4 regions of the Microbulbifer celer genome follow, and region 1 is predicted to be linked to each of the others. Evidence: predicted binding sites of a transcription regulator. Region 1 holds the regulator's gene; each other region holds the start of a gene.
What was found. Region 1 encodes sigma-54, which starts transcription at its own class of promoters, with help from an activator protein. Its sites were predicted from a motif close to TGGCACANNNNTTGCNNT; they were not measured.

Region 1 (4,478 bases):
TCCTGCTGCGGCTCCTCGGAGACACGCCTGACCAGTTCCGGCAGCAGGCTGGCGGGAAGGTTGTCGATACAATTGAAGCCGACATCTTCCAGCAGTTGCAGGGCTGAGCTTTTACCGGAGCCCGAGCGACCACTGATTATGACCAGACGCATGAATCGAGCACTCCTTGCTGGTTGTGGGGATTACTGGTGTTTTGCCCACCCAGTGCCCGGTTGCCCGGGCGTTGTCAATGAAGATTCTGCTAATTATGCCGCGGCGGCGCTGTTGATGGCCAGTGCATAGAGTGCATCGCTGGAATCCGCCTCACGCAGCTTTTCGCGCACGCGACTGTCACTGAACAGGGCGGCGATCTCTGCCAGGGTATCCAGGTGTTCCTGTTCGGAATCTTCTGGTACCAGCAAGGCAAACAGCAGGTCTACCGGCTGGCGGTCGATGGCATCAAAATCAACCGCCGGGGATGTGGTGCACAGCACCCCGATCGGCTTTTCGCAGCCCGGCAGACGGCAGTGGGGAATGGCCACGCCGTCACCGATGCCCGTGGAGCCCAGGCGCTCTCGGGCCACGAGCTGGTTGAATACGGTATCGGAGTCCAGTTCCGGGTATTGCTCTGAAATCGCCTGGGCGATATTGAGGAGCAGCTTTTTTTTGCTGCTCCCCGCCAAATGGCACAGGCTCAGGCGGGGAGAGAGTAATGCTTCCAATGTCATAACTTAGCGGTTACTGGTATCTAACGGTGACTGCGTAACTTTTCTTTGTGTCTGAGAAGCTGTCGGTCCAGTTTATCGGTGAGGCCATCGATCGCAGCGTACATGTCTTCTGACTCCGAGTCTGCAAACACATCCTTGCCGTTCACGTGTACACGGGCCTCGGCTTTCTGGATAAGTTTCTCAACAGACAGAATCACCTCGGTATTGGTGATCAGATCGTGGTGGCGGGAGAGTTTGTCCAGTTTGTTCAGGCAGTAATCGCGAATGGCCGGTGTGACTTCCACATGGTGGCCACTGATATTGATCTGCATGGATTTCTCCTCTTCGGGTACAACACAAACGGCGGCACCCCCTGTCAGGGCGGCAACCCTACTAGGAAGTTCGCCAGAATGGAAGGATACACTCGCCCAGTGGTCATTGGTCGTGCAGATTGGCGCGCTAAGAACCGATTTGGGGGAGAGAGTCACTCTCAGGGTAGTCGCTAAACCAGCCGTTTTCTGTCGCTGGAGGAAGGAATGCCCATGGACTCCCGATACTTGGCCACGGTGCGGCGAGCGACCTTGATGCCCTGGGTGTCCAGCTCCTGGGTGATCTTGTTGTCCGACAGGGGTTTGCGCGGCGGTTCGGCATCGATGAGCTTGCGGATCAGTGCGCGAATGGCGGTGGAGGAGGCGTCCTCGCCGGAGTCGGTACTTACGTGGCTGGAAAAGAAGTACTTGAGCTCAAACACCCCCCGGGGAGTGAGCATGTACTTCTGGGTGGTGACCCGGGAAATGGTGGATTCGTGCATGCCGATGGTTTCTGCCACATTGGCCAGCACCATGGGTTTCATTGCTTCCGGTCCCTGTTCAAAAAAGCCCTGTTGTTTTTCTACAATGCAGCTGGCCACTTTGAGCAGGGTCTCGTGGCGGCTCTGCAGGCTTTTCAGAAACCAGCGCGCCTCCTGCAGATTGTCACGCAGGTAATTGTTCTCGCTGGAGTTGTCAGCGCGTTTGATCAGCGCAGCATAGGTGTCATTGATACGCAGCTTGGGGGTGGTTTCAGGGTTCAGTTCCACTACCCAGCGCTGCTGTTTACGGCTGACGATTACGTCCGGCACCACGTAATGTGGCTCCTCGCCACCAAAGGCCTCACCGGGATAAGGGGTCAGGGTCTGGATCAGGCGCATGACCTCGCCCAGTTGCGCTTCGCTCAGGCGGGTACGCCGGCTCAGCTGGCGGAAGTCGCGCTTGCCCAGCAGATCCAGGTATTGCTCCACTACGATCAACGCCTGGGGCAACCAGGGGGTGTGATCCGGCAGTTGTTGCAGCTGTAATAACAGGCTTTCGCGCAGGTCGCGGGCGCCACAGCCGACCGGTTCGAATTGCTGAATGGTTTTCAGGACCGCGAGAACTTCATCCTCGTCCACCTGTTGGGCGGCGGCCAGTTCTTCGGTCGGGATCTCCAGAAAGCCGCTGGTTGAGATGGCGTCGATCAGCAACTCACCGATCTGTTTGTCGGCATCGGACAGTGCGGTGAGGTTCAGTTGCCATTGGAGGTGGTCCCGCAGGCTCTCCGAGACCGCATTGCGCTGGTCCAGTGACAGTTCGTCGCCTTCACCGGTGTAGCTGGAACTGCTGGTGTAGATGTCGTCCCAGTGGGTGTCCACCGGCAGGTCATCGGGAATTTCGCTGCTCCAGTCGCCGTCGGCACCATCGGTACCATTGGCGCTATCGGCAGTGGATTCGCTGCGTTCGCCGGCGCTGTCCTGTCCGTTGTTCTGGGGTTCGGCCTGCTGCTGGTTCTGTTGCTGGGGTTCGGCTTCACTGCCGTGATCATCCTGTTCGGATTCCAGGAGCGGATTGCTGTCGAGCGCGGACTGGATCTCCTGTTGTAGATCCAGCGTCGACAGCTGCAGCAGGCGAATGGCCTGTTGCAGCTGGGGCGTCATGGTCAGCTGGGTGCCGAGTTTTAACTGGAGTGACTGCTTCATAGGGTTGTATTCGCAGAAAATGCTGGCAAAAGGCGATTTCGCCGAACAGTGGGCGGCGTATTACTCGATTTCTGCAGACTACCCCGGAGAAAAACGGAACACAAGCAAAAAGTGTGCCGAAAATATCAGCAGTGCTGGTAGGAAAAAGTGATTAGTGTGATGAGCGTCAACCTGACTGGCAAAGTTGAGGATGACTGATGCGAAAGTCGCTCAAATTGTGAACTCGTGTCCCAGGTAGACATCGCGTACCTGCTTGTTGGCCAGTACATCGGCGGGGGCGCCGGAGGCGATGATGTGACCCTCGCTGACGATATAGGCGGTTTCGCAGATATCCAGGGTTTCGCGCACGTTGTGATCGGTGATCAGAACGCCGATACCCCGGTCTCGCAAGTGTCGGATGATCTGCTTGATATCTCCCACCGAGATGGGGTCGACCCCGGCGAAGGGTTCGTCCAGCAGTACAAACGCGGGGTTGGTGGCCAGTGCGCGTGCGATTTCCACCCGGCGGCGCTCACCACCGGAGAGGGCCATACCCAGGCTTGCCCGGATATGGGTAATGGTGAACTCCTTCAGTAGGGCTTCCAGCTGTTCCTGCCGCTGGCTGCGGTTCAGGTCCTTGCGGGTTTCCAGGATGGCCAGAATATTGTCCTGTACGGACAGGCGGCGGAAAACCGAGGCTTCCTGGGGCAGGTAGCCGATACCCTTGCGTGCGCGTCCGTGCATGGACAGGCTGGTAATGTCTTCGCCGTCAATCAGAACCTGTCCGGCGTCGGCCTGGACCAGCCCGGCAATCATGTAGAAGCAGGTGGTTTTGCCGGCGCCATTCGGTCCCAGAAGACCAACGACCTGACCGCTGGTGACGCTGACGGACACGTCCTGTACGACTTTGCGCTTCTTGTACTGTTTGGCGAGATGTAACGCTCTCAGCGTTGGCATAATATTTTCCGCAATTCCCGGGGCTGCTATCGCCGCGGTTAAATCATGACTGATGGAGTGGCTCTGTACCAGTGGCGCCGCGAGCTGCAGTGGCATCCGCCGGGCAGTCTGTCCGGCGGGGTGAGGGCTGCTGTCAGGGGGTACTGATCAGGGACTTATTGATTGTTGTCTGGTTGCGGCTTGGACTCCGGTTTCCAGATCATTTCTACCCGCTCTTTTTCCGAGCGTCCCTGGGCCTGCATCTGTTCACTGTTGAGGTCATAATCGATCCGTTCAGCGGTCAGGGTGTTGCCATCGCGATCCACATGGGCCTGGCCGGTCAGTAGTAGGGAATCCTTGCCCACCATGAATTCAATTTTCTGTGCGCGGGCTTTTACCGGGCTGGTGCTCTCTTTCACTTGCTGCTGGAAGTGGGCTGGCTTGCCGGTGGCGATTACCTTGTTGATCTCTCCTTCCGGGTTGCCGTGCACTTCCACCCGGTCCGCGCGAATCTGCATGGAGCCCTGGGTGATGACCACATTGCCGATATAGACCGACAGGTTTTGACTGCGATTGGCTTCGAGTTTATCCGCCGACACCTTGACCGGCTGTTGGCGGTCGCCAGGTAGCGCCAGCGCGGGGTTGCCGAGTAGAGCAGAGACCAGCAGGGCAGTGCCCAGCGCCAGCTTCAGAGGGAGGGCGGATTCAATGGGTTTCATAGCGGCTTTCCACATTGGCCAGAATTTCTACCTTGTCTTGTTTGAGGTCAGCCCGCATGCCCTTGCCGGTGGTGCGGTTGACGCCGTCACTAATGGTAACAACTTTGTCCGTTTCGGCGAATTCATCCCGGGGCTTGAGTACAATTTCATCCGTGCGCAGGGTGA
Region 2 (4,478 bases), 1.6 Mb from region 1:
CCCAGCGACGCATCTGGGTCAGATACCAGATGGCATCGGAGTAGTAGGGATAGGTCGCGTTGTAACGGAAAAAGACATTGAAGTCCGGTACCTCACGCTTGTCGCCTTTCTCGTACTCGAAGGTGCCGGTCATGCTGTTGGCAATCACCTCGTAGTCCGCGCCGACGTAGTTTGACTGGGAGAGAATCTCAACGGCTTGCGAGCGGTTGGCATTATTGTTCTCATCCAGCCACATGGCGGCGCGAATCAGTGCGCGTGTGAGACGGATGGTGGTGTTCGGATATTTCTCGGCGAATTCCCTGGTGATGCCGAAGACTTTTTCCGGGTTGTCTTTCCAGATTTCGTAGTCGGTTACCACGGGGACACCAATACCCTTGAATACCGCCTGCTGATTCCAGGGTTCGCCCACGCAGTAGCCGTAAATGGTGCCGGCCTCAAGGGTTGCCGGCATTTGCGGTGGTGGGGTTACCGAGAGCAGTGCATCCGCATCGATGTGACCGGAGATATCGCCTTTGTGTGGTGCGTAATAGCCCGGGTGAATGCCACCGGCCGCGAGCCAGTAGCGCAGTTCATAGTTGTGGGTGGAAACCGGGAATACCATACCCATATTGAAGGGCTTGCCGTCTTCCTTGTATTTCTCCACTACCGGCTTCAGTGCATCCGCTTTGATCGGGTGTACCGGTTTACCGTCATCCCTTTTGGGGATATTGGGCTTCATTTCTTCCCAGATGGCGTTGGAAACGGTAATGCCGTTGCCGTTCAGGTCCATGGAAAAGGGGGTGATGATTTCGGCTTCGGTGCCAAATCCCATGGTAGCGGCGATTGGCTGTCCGGCCAGCATGTGGGCGCCGTCCAGTCGTCCATCGATAACGCCATCCAGTAATACTTTCCAGTTGGCCTGGGCTTCGATGGTGACGTAAAGACCTTCGTCCTCAAAGAACCCTTTTTCATAGGCGATGGCGATGGGTGCCATATCGGTCAGTTTGATGAATCCGAAGGTGAGCTCTTCCTTCTCCGGGTAACCGAGCTCTTCCGACACTGTGGGGGCAGCGGCCACCCCAAAGGTCAATGTCAGCGCGAGACTGCTGGCGAGTTTTCGAAAGGGCTTCTTCCATTGCATGTCATCTATCCCCTGGTGATTGCGATTAGTTTGTAATTGCTGGTTTTAAAATTTCGGGCAAAAAAAAAGCGCTCACGGAAGCCTGTCGGGTGACAGCCTTCTGTGAGCGCCTCTGCTCGTGGGCAATCGCCGGTGCGATATCTCGCAATGTCTGTATTGCGAATGGCGTTGCCGGGTTGTTTGCAACCTGAGTTATTGTGGTCAGGTGGCTTGAATGCGTTCGGCCTTCGATTGGCCTTTACACCGTTCGCATTGCGAAGAGCGTGCCAATTTTTTCTGCGCGGTGGATTTACGTTTGAATGTTTAACTCGGTTGTGTCTTTTGCACTGATGCGGTTCCGAGCGGCATTGGCTAGGTAAATCGTTGTTATCGTTACATTTTTAACTGGGCGGTTGGATTTGCATGGGTGGCAAAAAGGCAAAGCCAGGTCTGTCCGCAATGCCTGATGGCCACCGGGGAGCGTTTATTTATGTTGATACCGGCGTCACCGTTGAAGCGGTTTCGGTGCGAGTCGCCGGCGGTTTGGCCAGTTTGTGGTGCGTAGACACGCGTTCGACGGTGAGATATCAGTGCGCGGCGGGTTCTTTTCTGGTGCGCATGGGGAAAACCGGGGAAGTTGAGGGGCGATGAACTTGTCGGAAGGGCGCAAAATGGGGGAATAAAAAAGGCCGGGTACGTGACCCGGCCCGCTGGAACAATCTATCTGATTGTACCTTAACTCGAGAGCGTCGAATTAGAAGCTGTAGTTCAGACCAACACCGGCAATCCAGGCTTCGAGATTGGTAGTGCCGCCGTCAAAGTAAGTATTGAGGGCAGTGGCCGTACCAGCCGGGGTGGGGAAGCTCACCGGTAGGCTGGAGAACTCCTGGATCTTGGAGTCGTCGCCCCACAGGTAGGCTACGCCGCCATCGATGCTCAGCTGGTTGCTGAACTCGTAGCTGCCGCCAAAGGTTACCCAGTGACGGTCATTGTCTGGAATAGACAGGGTGCGCCAGGTGACATCGCGGCCAACCCGGTCGGTTTCTTCGGTGTACAGTCCATCGCGCGCAGCGCCTTCATCGTAGGCATAGCCCACACGCCAGGTCACTTCGTCACAAGGGTAGTACTCCAGGCCCAGGCTGTAGCGCCAGCCACTTTTGAAGTTTTCTTCCTTGATGTGCAGCGGGTTGTAACCCGGGAACGGTTGCCCATTGATGTCCTGATTGGGGAAGAAGGCTTCCAGGCGCTCAAAGTCGTCCCAGTCGGTCCAGGTGGCACCCAGTGCCAGGCCCCACTCGTTGTTGAAACGGTGGTAGAGCCCGATCTCCGCGGTATCTGGCAGGTCCAGCGTCAGGTCGGCCCGCTCATTGTCAAATGGCAGCTCGGTAGTGACGGAGGTCAATAGATCGGAATTCACGTCCGCTTTAATTTTCGGGTCAAACTCGGACTGATAGGAAATACCGATGCGGGTGCGGTCGCTGATGTTCCACAGTGCGCCGATGGACCAGCCGTAGTCCCAGTCATCGCCACTGGCGTCCAGGATCTTGGCGTCTGACAGCGGCTGCTGCAGTGCCGGGTCCAGCGCAAAGTCGCGCGGCACCTTGGACTTCAGTGTTGCGTCCGCATACAGGAAGTTGGCGGAAACGCCGATGCTGAACACGTCCTGATAGTTGTATGCGATAGATGGAGCAATATTGACGGTCAACAGCTCGGTTTTGTCGGCGATGTGAGTGACCGCCCAGGTGGGTTTGAAGTCGGTTTCCAGGCCGTAATCGGCGTTCGCGGACAGGCCGAAAGACCAGCAGTCATCAATGGGCACCGCCACAAAACCGAAGGGAACGAAGGCGCCGCTGGCGTAGTCGTTGGCTTCCTGGTAGATCGGGTCCGTCAGGGCGATATCGCCGATTGGTGTCTCGGCAAAATACTGTGTATAGCCGGCGGCATCAATTTCCGGGTTTACATAGTTGAAGCCACCGGACACGGTGATGGTGTCAAACAGCGCGGAGCCCGCGGGGTTGCGCGCCAGAATACCAACAGTGTCGCCAACAGTATTTTCTGCAGCGTAGGCACGACCGAGACCGGCAGCGCTGGATTCCTGAAGTGCAAAGCCGGCAGCCATGGCCCCGCTGGAAAAGGTGCCGCCGGACACCGCACAGATCGCTGCGGTCAGTGCGGCTTTACTCAGAGTTTTATTAGTCATGAGGTCCCACTCTATTGCTGAAATTGTCGCCAGTCAGCGGGTGAGAAAAATCAGCCCGCTTTTGGCAGAGAAGCTTTTCCAGAAAGTTTTCGCTTTAAGCAAACAAAATCCTAGTAGAAAACATTCTAGCAGCGCGAATTTTACGCACAGGGAAAATGCGACGACTTTATAGTGATTGAGAGCGGAAAAATCTACTTATTGGCGCGATTTTTTTACGATATTTGAAAATTTTTTTCTTGTTATTTTTTTATGTTTACAGGTGCGCCATCAATGGTAAGTTTCGTCAGGGTAATCTGGTAGCTTTTGCCATCCTCTTCCTGCTGGGAAAGTTTTACCAAGGCGTAATTCCACTCCGGGGCGAACCAGATGTCAGTTTCGCGCTCGGCGTCCTCTTCCCGTACCCGTTGTACCCTGACGGTTTCTACCATTCCCATTGGCGTTTTGATTGATTCGTTGCCAAGAATGCGGAACTTGTAATGGCGGATTTTCTTTCCGTTGGCAACGCGGTATTCCAGGTTTTTCTTTCCCGCGGCCACATCCTGTGCCAGTTGAAGCTGGTAGCTGATTTTGTCTTGAATGTCCTTCGGCGCGTCGTTGATGCTGCGCTCTTTGTCGTAAATATTGGTGATGCGGTGCTTGGCGTGGTCAAAATTGAACGCAGTGTGGCGATCTCGGCCGAGGCCGGTTTTTTTGTAGTTGTAGTGTTGTGGCAACAGCTGCGTGCCTTGCCGACTGAAGCGTGAGTACTCTTCAATCTTGGCAAACAGGGAATTGGCGGAAAAATCCAGTCGCCAGCTATCGGGCCCACCGCTAAGCGTGCGCACGGCGGTCACACCAAAGCCGCCGAACTTGGCTTCATAGGTGGCGGTAAATGGCTGCAGGATGCTCGAGGTTGAATCGGGCGCTAAATCGCTGGATGGTTCTGCACCAACGGAAAAGGGCAGGAGAATCAGGAATGCGAGGGCAGTGCGGACAGTGGCCGCAATGTGATTAGTGGCTGTAATGCGGGACAAGGTATCACCTCCGGCCTATATTCCATTCAGTCAGGCCGGAAGTGTAGCCGGCCCTACAACCGTTTTCCGGTTGGCGGCAGTAGCTCGCCATCCAGTTCGGCACGATCTTCGACCATCCTCAGCCGCCCCTCGGCAAACCAGGTCGCGGCCAGCGGATAGATTTTAT
Region 3 (4,478 bases), 1.0 Mb from region 1:
TAATCCTTCTAGCGTTATATGTAAGGGGCAGGATACATGCCTCGCATTGCGAGGTATAAGGGAAAATAAGCAATGGTGGTTTCACCATTCTTATGTGTGCGCAGTGAATGGCCCGGGTATCGTTACAAAACTTCGTGGCCCTGGGTTATACGGAGATGCATTTCTCAAAAAAGGGTTTTGTCACTTTTTGACCTTGTGCGTTGAACCACTCTAACCGCTCTTCCCCATCTAGATCGGACTTGGAGAAAAGCTGATTATGGGTGCCTAGGTCAACCAAAGAGTATGCAGAACCCCGGCCGGTTTGCGCGTCGAATCCATCATATATAACAGAGTCAATGTACCCTCCTACCACAATGTTCGCATAACCTAGATGACCGAGCTCTATCGCCAACTGTTGAGCGACGTGGTTAAGCTCACATCCCAGCAAGCGAATTTTCACGTGAGAGGTGGGCAGGGTCCAGTATTGATGAAGCCAGGTTGCGATCTGCGCGGGGCTACAATATATCCGTTGTTCGCCAGATAAGCCGTTACTGATTCCGTTCACAGGTTCGTTAAAGCCTGCTTGTGCACCGTGTCCATCGATCAGGACCGTCGCCTCTTTCTCGACGTTGTTCAGGCAGTGCCACATTGTGGTATTTACAGCTGTGCAGTTGGCTTTCAACCTGTATTTGGTACGACTCGTTGCGAGAACGTTATCAATATCCTGTAAAAACGGATTTATATAGTACTGCTGGCGCACTTGCGGCATGTCAACTCCCTTTGGTTGTCTATCTAAGCCAATAGTGCACGAATCTTTGATATACAAAAAAGAAACTGCTGCCAAAATAAACCGAGTCAGAGTGAACTATTTATCTGCCTCAGTTTGTGAGTGTGCGTGCCCGGTTGTTGTTGGGCACGGACTTTCAAGTGGCGCATTATTTACGCTTCAAATATGCCGACCTACTGCTTCGCCTTCTCCGGCCGGAACACGCCGACGTTCCGATACCCCTCATCCAGCAGGTGCGAGGCATGCAGCTGGCTCATCACCCCGCGCGCGCAATACAGCAGGTATTGCTTGTCTTTATCCAGGCTCTGGAACGCGGTGCTCAGGCGGTAGAAGGGGATGGTTTCCACTGTGGCGTTGTCCAGCTCCAGCGGGTTCACTTCTTCTTCCGTGGGGTGGCGGATGTCGATGATGGTGGCATCGCCGGCTTCGCTGAAAATATCCACCGGCGGTGCGTCTTCATTGAGGTCGTCCATCACCTGATCGATGTTCTGCATCACGCGGTTGCCGATGGCGCGGTCGAGGACGGTGAAGTCGAAGCGGGTTTCCTCGTGATCCACCTTTTCCATTTTTGCGCGGGTAGTGGGTTTTACCGAAATCACGCCACAGTACTCGGGCATATTCGCGGCAAATTCCTCGGTGCCAATGGCGCGCGCGGTGCGGATGATGTCGGTCTTGTCGGACGTGATCAGCGGGCGCAGTACCAGGGTGTCGGTGACACTGTCGATCACCGCCAGGTTTTTCAGGGTCTGGCTGGAGACCTGGGCGATGGCCTCGCCGGTCACCACCGCATCCACATCCAGTTCTTTGGCGACCGCGGAGGCGGCGCGCAGCATCATGCGCTTCAGGGTGACGCCCATATAGGAGTCATCTACCTGTTCGAGGATTTCCGCCACGACCTCATCAAAGGGTACTGTGATGAATTTCACCCGATGGGAGGCGCCGTACTTGTCCCACAGGTAGAAGGCCACTTCCTTGACGCCCAGCTCGTGCTGACGGCCGCCGAGGTTGAAAAACAGGAAGTGGGTGCGGATACCGCGTTTCATGGTCAGGTAGCTGGCGACGGTGGAGTCAAAACCGCCTGAAACCAGCGACAGCACCGGATCCTGGGTGCCCAGTGGAAAGCCGCCGAGGCCCTGGTGCAGCTCTTCGATGACATTCAGTTTGTCGTGGCGGACTTCCAGTTTGACGGTGATATCGGGGTTTTTCAGTTTTACCCCGGCGGCCTGGGTATTTTTGTTCAGCCCGCCGCCCACGTACTGTTCCACGTCCAGGGACTGGAAGTCGTGCTTGCCGGTGCGCTTTACGCGCACGCAGAAGGTCTTGCCGGTGAGCTGGGGCCCCCAGATCGCCAGGGTCTTCTGGTAGATATCGTCCAGGTCGCCGAGGGGGAACTGCTGTACCCGGGCAAAGTTGGCAATACCCGGAGTGTGCGCCAGTACCTCTTCTATGCGCTCGGAAAGGTGGGATACTGCATCCGGTGCGATGACGTCGATCTTTTCCCAGTCTTTCTGTACCTTGATGCGGTCGTCCAGTTGCCGCATCAGCTTGCGCAGGTTGTCGGCGAGCTGGCGCGACATACGCTTGCGCACCGGGTTGCTCTTGATGGTGATTTCCGGGAAAAATTTGACGACGAAGTGCATAGAGTGTGTGCCGGGTACCGCATTGCGTGGTGAGTGGTCGAAGCTTCGATCGGTTTGGATAACAGCTCAAGCGGCATGTGCCCAATGGCCGTTTCCCGAAGCTCCCTGAAAAGGTGGCGAATTATAAACTCGCTGGGGCTAATTTGCTCGTCGCACCAATATGGTGCCTTGGTATAACGGGTGGCACCGTTATGGTGCATCGGTATTTGTGAAACCGGATCACGGGGCGCTATTCTCCGTGCGCGGGCCACCATTCCCGGTAAAAAATCGGGCGTTGCGCCGAAAGTTTCACCAATCCCGCGTCTCTTAGACCGCTTGCCCCAATTTGGCACACTCCTTGCTTCGACTGTTGCCACAAGATAAAGCGAATTGGCGCGATACATAACTTTTCATTCTTGGAGGACTGCAATGTCAGCGAAAACGCTCGGACTGATCAAAGAGAGCGAAGCCAAATGGGTAGACCTGCGCTTCACCGATACCAAAGGTAAGGAACAGCACGTTTCTCTTCCGTCCAAGGAAGTTGACGGCGAGTTCTTCGAAGAAGGCAAGATGTTCGATGGTTCTTCCATCGCTGGCTGGAAGGGCATCAACGAATCCGACATGATCCTGATGCCGGACGACGAGACTGCCTTCCTGGACCCGTTCACCGACGAAGCGACTGTTATTATTCGCTGTAACATCGTCGATCCGATCACCGGCCAGGGCTATGAGCGCGACCCGCGTTCCATCGCGCTGCGCGCCGAGGAATACCTGAAGTCCACCGGCTACGGTGACACCGCGCTGTTCGGCCCGGAGCCCGAGTTCTTCGTATTCGACGACATTACCTGGGGCGCCGAAATGGGCGGTGCCTTCTACAAAATCAATTCCGAAGAAGCGGCCTGGTCCTCTGGTGCCTCCTTCGCGGAAGGCAACATGGGCCACCGTCCGGGTGTAAAAGGCGGCTACTTCCCGGTTCCGCCGGTCGACTCCCTGCACGACATCCGCGCTGCCATGTGTTCCGCGATGGAAGCCATGGGCCTGGAAATCGAAGTGCACCACCACGAAGTGGGCACTGCCGGCCAGTGTGAGATCGGCGTTGGCGCCAATACCCTGACCATGAAGGCGGACGAAGTTCAGATCCTGAAGTACGCGGTGCACAACGTTGCCCACGCTTACGGTAAAACCGCCACCTTTATGCCCAAGCCGCTGGTAGGCGACAACGGTTCCGGCATGCACATCCACATGTCTTTCAGTAAAGACGGCACCAACCAGTTCGCTGGCGACGCTTACGCCGGGCTGTCTGAAACTGCCCTGTTCTACATCGGCGGTATCATCAAGCACGCGCGCGCCCTGAACGCGTTTGCGAACGCTTCCACCAACTCCTATAAGCGTCTGGTACCGGGCTTCGAAGCGCCGGTTATCCTGGCCTACTCCGCGCGCAACCGCTCTGCGTCCATCCGCATTCCGTTCGTACCTAGCCCGAAAGGCAAGCGCGTTGAAGCCCGCTTCCCGGATCCGACTGCCAACCCGTACCTGGTGTTCGCAGCCATGCTGATGGCCGGCCTCGACGGCGTTAAGAACAAGATCCACCCCGGCGACGCGGCAGACAAAGACCTGTACGACCTGCCGGCGGAAGAGCTGGCCGAGTACCCGACCGTTGCCTCCAGCCTGGAACAGGCCCTGGAAGCACTGGATCAGGACCGCGCCTTCCTGACCGAAGGAGGTGTATTCACCGATGACGCCATCGATGCCTACATCGCGCTGAAGCAGGAAGAAGTAGAGCGTGTGAACATGACCACTCACCCGGTCGAGTTCGAGCTGTACTACTCTGTTTAACACGCCGCAGGCGCTGTCTAAATTGCCGTAGGCGTTTCCTTGGAAGTGCCTTCTGGTTCGCAAAAACCCGCATCCCCGGCAACAGGGGGTGCGGGTTTTTTTATTGCGGGTACACTAGCCTTAACTTGATGACCCTATGGCCGCGGGCGGTGTCTTTCCGACGCTGTTGCCCGTGCCAAAAGACAGGCAGGAGTGCCGATATGAAAATCCGGATTGCGCTGCTTGCGCTGCTACTCGCTTCGCCCCTCATGGCCGAT
Region 4 (4,478 bases), 1.4 Mb from region 1:
GGGTCCTGCACCTTGTAGCTGGCGCTCAGGTTGATGCGCAGGCTCACTCGGTCTTTGGTCAGGATTTCCTGGCCACTGACTTCGAGGGTCTGCAACCTGAGGTCTACCAGCTGTACGGCGATGGAGCGGTTGCACTTCCAGAAGCCGTAGCTGCCGGGGCGCAGCTTTTGTTCGAGCTTGCCGTTTACCGTCAACAGGCCCAGGTGCTCGTCCGGCACTTCGACATAGTGAATTGCGGACTTCGCTGCCGCGCTGTTACTCGCTTTCGTGCCGCGACCGAGCAAGCTGACCAGCTTTTCGTCCACGGTGTAGCCTTCGCTGATGTCGATGATATCGACATGCACCCTCTCTACGCCTTTCCACACGGGCAGAAAAGTGCCCGGGCTGAGAACATCTACCAGATGCCCATCGCGATAGAGCAGGCCGATCTGGGTGTCGTTCAGCTCGTGGGTTTCCAGGTAGGGGGCCAGCTTTTCGGCGTGTGTATTGAGCAGAAATTTTGCGTTCGTACGCTCGAACAGCACATTGCTGATATCGTAGGTCTCAATATGGGTTTTACCGCCCAGCTGCATAATGCGGTGGTGGCCCGGTTCAAGGACCCGTATAAACCGGTTTCTGCGAAACAGAAATGCTCGCTCGTTGTCGGCGATATCAACACATTTCCAAATGATCATTTTACTTCTCCTTATACTGATTGCCTTTAGTCATATCCGTACAACGCTTTGCGGCAATCATGGGTGAGGCCCACCCGGAAATATCGAGGGCGACGGTTTGAACAAGACAGGTCGGGCAGCCATTGGCTGAACCGGCCGGCATCGGGGGAAGCCTGTATGGGTGCTTGCCCGTTCTCCGGCGAATTCCGCTTAGCCGATCAACATGCCATGTTGCCCACCGCCGACATCGGTATTTCCGGCGCCTTGAAAATCCGCCATTCCACCTCCCCGAGAGGAGACAAATCAGCGGCGTTACAAGGCCATGGGCCTCTGACTTGAAGGGCTGTTAACCCTGTGGGGATTCGAACCCCGGGCTTTCGCCTTTTCCAGATAGGTCGTGTGACAGACGACGTTACTTTGACAGGAATTGAACCTGTGACCGGCCGATGGTTATCGGCTGCTCTACCTTACTGAGCTACAAAGTGGTGTTCAGGTGATTTTCCGATCGGTACACAACAAGCCAAGGGCGCTTGCGCCAGGCTGGCTTACAGAACCAGCTCCGCTGATCGGATATTTTTCCTAAACTCTTTTACGATCACCTGCGCCCGGCAGATGATCTGTATTCTTTCCCAGGCACTTCCCCTGTGCGGCTAATCTTCCTTAATTCCTATTCACGAAAAGCTGCGTGTTTTTACACATTGATTGTCCACGCGAGATCGCTTTCCTTTTGAACCTTTACCTCAGCACCGGTGATCTGGCGTATCACTTCAATATTTGTCATCAGGTGCAGGCTGGGTTCCTGTGTCCTGAATTTTCCGCCCTTTCCCAGCACCATCGGCAACAGTATCTGGTCGGCCAGGTGTTCACCGACCGGCACATTGGCCTGCAGGTAGCGGTAACAGGACCGTCTGGAACACGAGGCTGGTGCTGCCGGCGGAGCCGATGGCGAATCGGTATTCGCCGGATTTGATCTGGCCCGGTTTGAAAACCACTTCTGTCGATCCCAATTCATCGCCGGCGATTTCCGCTGCACAAATTGTCTGGCTTGCGCGCAGGCAGGCGAGGTGCTGGCGCAGCAGGCCGGGCTTGCTGCGACCGGCGCGAATGTTTTTTATCTGTACCGGCTTCTGCAAACACATGGACAGCGTCAGCGATGAACGGAAGATCTGTCCCCCGCCCTCTCCTTGTGATCCGTCGATAACCAACATCTTGTTACTCCTTCCTACCCTTTCACGCAGACAACCTGCTTGAGGGTGTAAACAATTTCCACCAGGTCTTTCTGTGCTTCCATTACCTTTTCGATGGGCTTGTAGGCGGACGGTGTTTCATCGATGACGCCGGCGTCTTTTCGGCATTCCACATCGGCGGTTGCCTGCAGGTGCTCTTCCAGCGAGACCATTTTTTTCGCCTTAGTGCGCGACATGATCCGCCCTGCACCGTGGCTACAGCTGCAGAAGCTTTCCGCGTTGCCGAGCCCGCGCACGATAAAGGAGCGTGCGCCCATGCTGCCGGGGATGATGCCCATTTCCCCTTCGCGAGCGCGCACGGCGCCTTTGCGGGTGACCAGTACGTTTTTGCCGAAATGGTTTTCCCTGGATACATAGTTGTGGTGGCAGTTCACCGCTTCCATGCGCGCTTCAAACTCCATTCCCAATGCGGTTTTCACCGCGTCGATGGTGCGGGCCATCATCACTTCACGATTGATTCGCGCGAAGTTCTGCGCCCACTCCACCGCCTCTACGTACTGGTCGAAATGCTCCGTTCCCTCCGGAAGGTAGGCGAGGTCGGAATCCGGCAGGTGGATGTGCCAGCGCTCCATATCCTTTTTGGCCATCTCGATAAAATGGGTACCGATGCGGTTGCCCACGCCGCGGGAACCGCTGTGCAACATCAGCCAGACGCTACCGTGTTCGTCCAGGCACAGTTCGATAAAGTGGTTGCCCGTACCCAGTGTCCCCAGGTGGTTGAGGTTGTTGGTTTTCTTCAACACCCGGTGCTTTTCCTGCAACACATCAAACTGTGCGGCCAGGGGCGCCCAGGCGTTCATCACGTCGTCCGGCGTGTTGCTCCAGGCACCCTTATCGCGACCTCCCCGACGCCCCGCCGAGCGGCCGTGGGGTACCGCGCGTTCAATCGCCGAGCGCACGCCCGCCAGGTTGTCCGGCAGTTGCGAAGCCTTGAGGCTGGTGCGCACCGCCATCATTCCGCAGCCGATATCCACGCCGACCGCCGCCGGTATCACCGCGCCCAGGGTCGGCACGACGCTGCCGATGGTGGCGCCCTTACCCAGGTGCACATCCGGCATCGCCGCCACCCACTGGTGGATAAACGGCAGTCGGGAGATGTTTTTCAGCTGCTCCCTGGCCTCGGGTTCGAAAGGCACCCCGACGGTCCAGGACTTGATCGGCACGCCGCCGTCCTGCATCACTTCATACGCTTGCTGAGTCATCGCTCTCTCCCTTTTTCTAATGCTTTGCGGTCTGGTTCGCTTGTTTGTTGTTCGCTGTATTGCGAGGAGAGTGCCAACTTTTCAGAATGGACTGAGAAAGTTTTTAACTTATTGATTTAAAAGTATTTATTATTTCTACAATGCAACTTATCCACAGTTTGTGCAAAAATCATATCGAGGCTTATCTATCTTTTTCGATTGTAGACTTCTATATTCGATAACCATGAAAACAGTAGCCATCAGTATTCTCGGCACCACCATGGATCGGCGCGGCAAGGGCGACAAGCGCTGGGACAAGTGGCGGCCGACCGTTTCCATGTTCCAGCACGACGATCTGCTGATCGATCGGCTGGAGCTGTTGTTCGACAACCACTCCCAGGGCCTGGCCAAGCAGGTAACGGAGGATATCGCCCGCGTATCGCCGGAGACGGAGGTGGTGCATCACCGGGTGAACTTCGCCGATCCGTGGGATTTCGAGACGGTGTACAGCCAGCTGCTGGATTTCGCGCGCGGCTACTCATTCAAGCCGACCCGGGAAAGTTACCTGGTCCATATCACGACCGGCACGCACGTCGCGCAGATCTGTCTCTACCTGCTCACCGAGGCGGGCTACCTTCCGGGGCAACTGCTGCAGACGGCCCCGGCCAAACGCGACAGCAACCTGCCCGGGCAGTACCAGATCATCGACCTGGATCTCTCCAGATACGACCAGATCGCCTCGCGCTTCCAGAAGGAGCATCAGGAAGGCACCGTCTATCTGAAAGGCGGCATCGAGACCAACAACGCCGCTTTCAACCGGATGATCGAGCAGCTGGAAAAGGTTTCCATCCGCTCCAACGCGCCCATTCTGATTACCGGCCCCACCGGCGCGGGCAAGACACAGTTGGCCCAGCGGGTGTACGAATTGCGCAGGCAGCGCGGCAAACTCGAGGGGCGGTTGGTGGCGATCAACTGCGCCACGCTCAAGGGGGAGAACACCATGTCTGCGTTGTTCGGCCACAAGAAGGGTGCCTTTACCGGCGCCACCGCCGATCGCGCCGGGCTTTTGAAGGAGGCCCACAAGGGCCTGCTGTTCTTGGATGAGATCGGTGAGCTGGGGCTGGATGAACAGGCGATGCTGTTGCGCGCGATTGAGGACAAACGCTTTATTCCGTTCGGCTCCGACAGGGAGACCAGCAGCGATTTCCAGTTGATTGCCGGTACCAATAAGGATCTTGCGCAGAAAGCCAGGGAGGGAGCCTTCCGCGCGGACCTGCTGGCCCGGATAGATCTGTGGACCTACGAGCTGCCGTCGCTCAAGGAGCGGATCGAGGACCTGGAACCCAATCTCGATTACGAGATTGAGTCCTTCTCCAATAAGGCGGGGCACCTGGTGA

Region 2: LPW13_RS09660 (CmpA/NrtA family ABC transporter substrate-binding protein) is a predicted target of sigma-54. The motif match lies at 1,372-1,389, and genes of this name have one in related genera.
Region 3: glnA (glutamate--ammonia ligase) is a predicted target of sigma-54. The motif match lies at 2,733-2,750, and genes of this name have one in related genera.
Region 4: LPW13_RS15290 (RtcB family protein) is a predicted target of sigma-54. The motif match lies at 3,161-3,178, and genes of this name have one in related genera.

Annotation. Positions count from the first base shown of each region.
Region 1 is NZ_CP087715.1:693,922-698,399, forward strand. It holds gene rapZ (RNase adapter RapZ) at 1-152, opposite strand, end outside; gene ptsN (PTS IIA-like nitrogen regulatory protein PtsN) at 246-707, opposite strand; gene hpf (ribosome hibernation-promoting factor, HPF/YfiA family) at 728-1,018, opposite strand; gene LPW13_RS02680 (RNA polymerase factor sigma-54) at 1,189-2,679, opposite strand; gene lptB (LPS export ABC transporter ATP-binding protein) at 2,890-3,615, opposite strand; gene lptA (lipopolysaccharide transport periplasmic protein LptA) at 3,771-4,313, opposite strand; gene lptC (LPS export ABC transporter periplasmic protein LptC) at 4,300-4,478, opposite strand, start outside.
Region 2 is NZ_CP087715.1:2,301,938-2,306,415, reverse strand. It holds gene LPW13_RS09660 (CmpA/NrtA family ABC transporter substrate-binding protein) at 1-1,120, opposite strand, end outside; gene LPW13_RS09655 (OmpP1/FadL family transporter) at 1,854-3,299, opposite strand; gene LPW13_RS09650 (DUF3108 domain-containing protein) at 3,539-4,312, opposite strand; gene purN (phosphoribosylglycinamide formyltransferase) at 4,366-4,478, opposite strand, start outside.
Region 3 is NZ_CP087715.1:4,004,160-4,008,637, forward strand. It holds gene LPW13_RS16720 (hypothetical protein) at 146-748, opposite strand; gene thiI (tRNA uracil 4-sulfurtransferase ThiI) at 940-2,406, opposite strand; gene glnA (glutamate--ammonia ligase) at 2,815-4,221, shown strand; gene LPW13_RS16735 (DUF4124 domain-containing protein) at 4,422-4,478, shown strand, end outside.
Region 4 is NZ_CP087715.1:3,680,432-3,684,909, forward strand. It holds gene LPW13_RS15270 (slipin family protein) at 1-674, opposite strand, end outside; tRNA gene LPW13_RS15275 (tRNA-OTHER) at 1,066-1,138, opposite strand; gene LPW13_RS15280 (RNA 3'-terminal phosphate cyclase) at 1,345-1,530, opposite strand; gene LPW13_RS15285 (RNA 3'-terminal phosphate cyclase) at 1,517-1,861, opposite strand; gene LPW13_RS15290 (RtcB family protein) at 1,876-3,102, opposite strand; gene rtcR (RNA repair transcriptional activator RtcR) at 3,326-4,478, shown strand, end outside.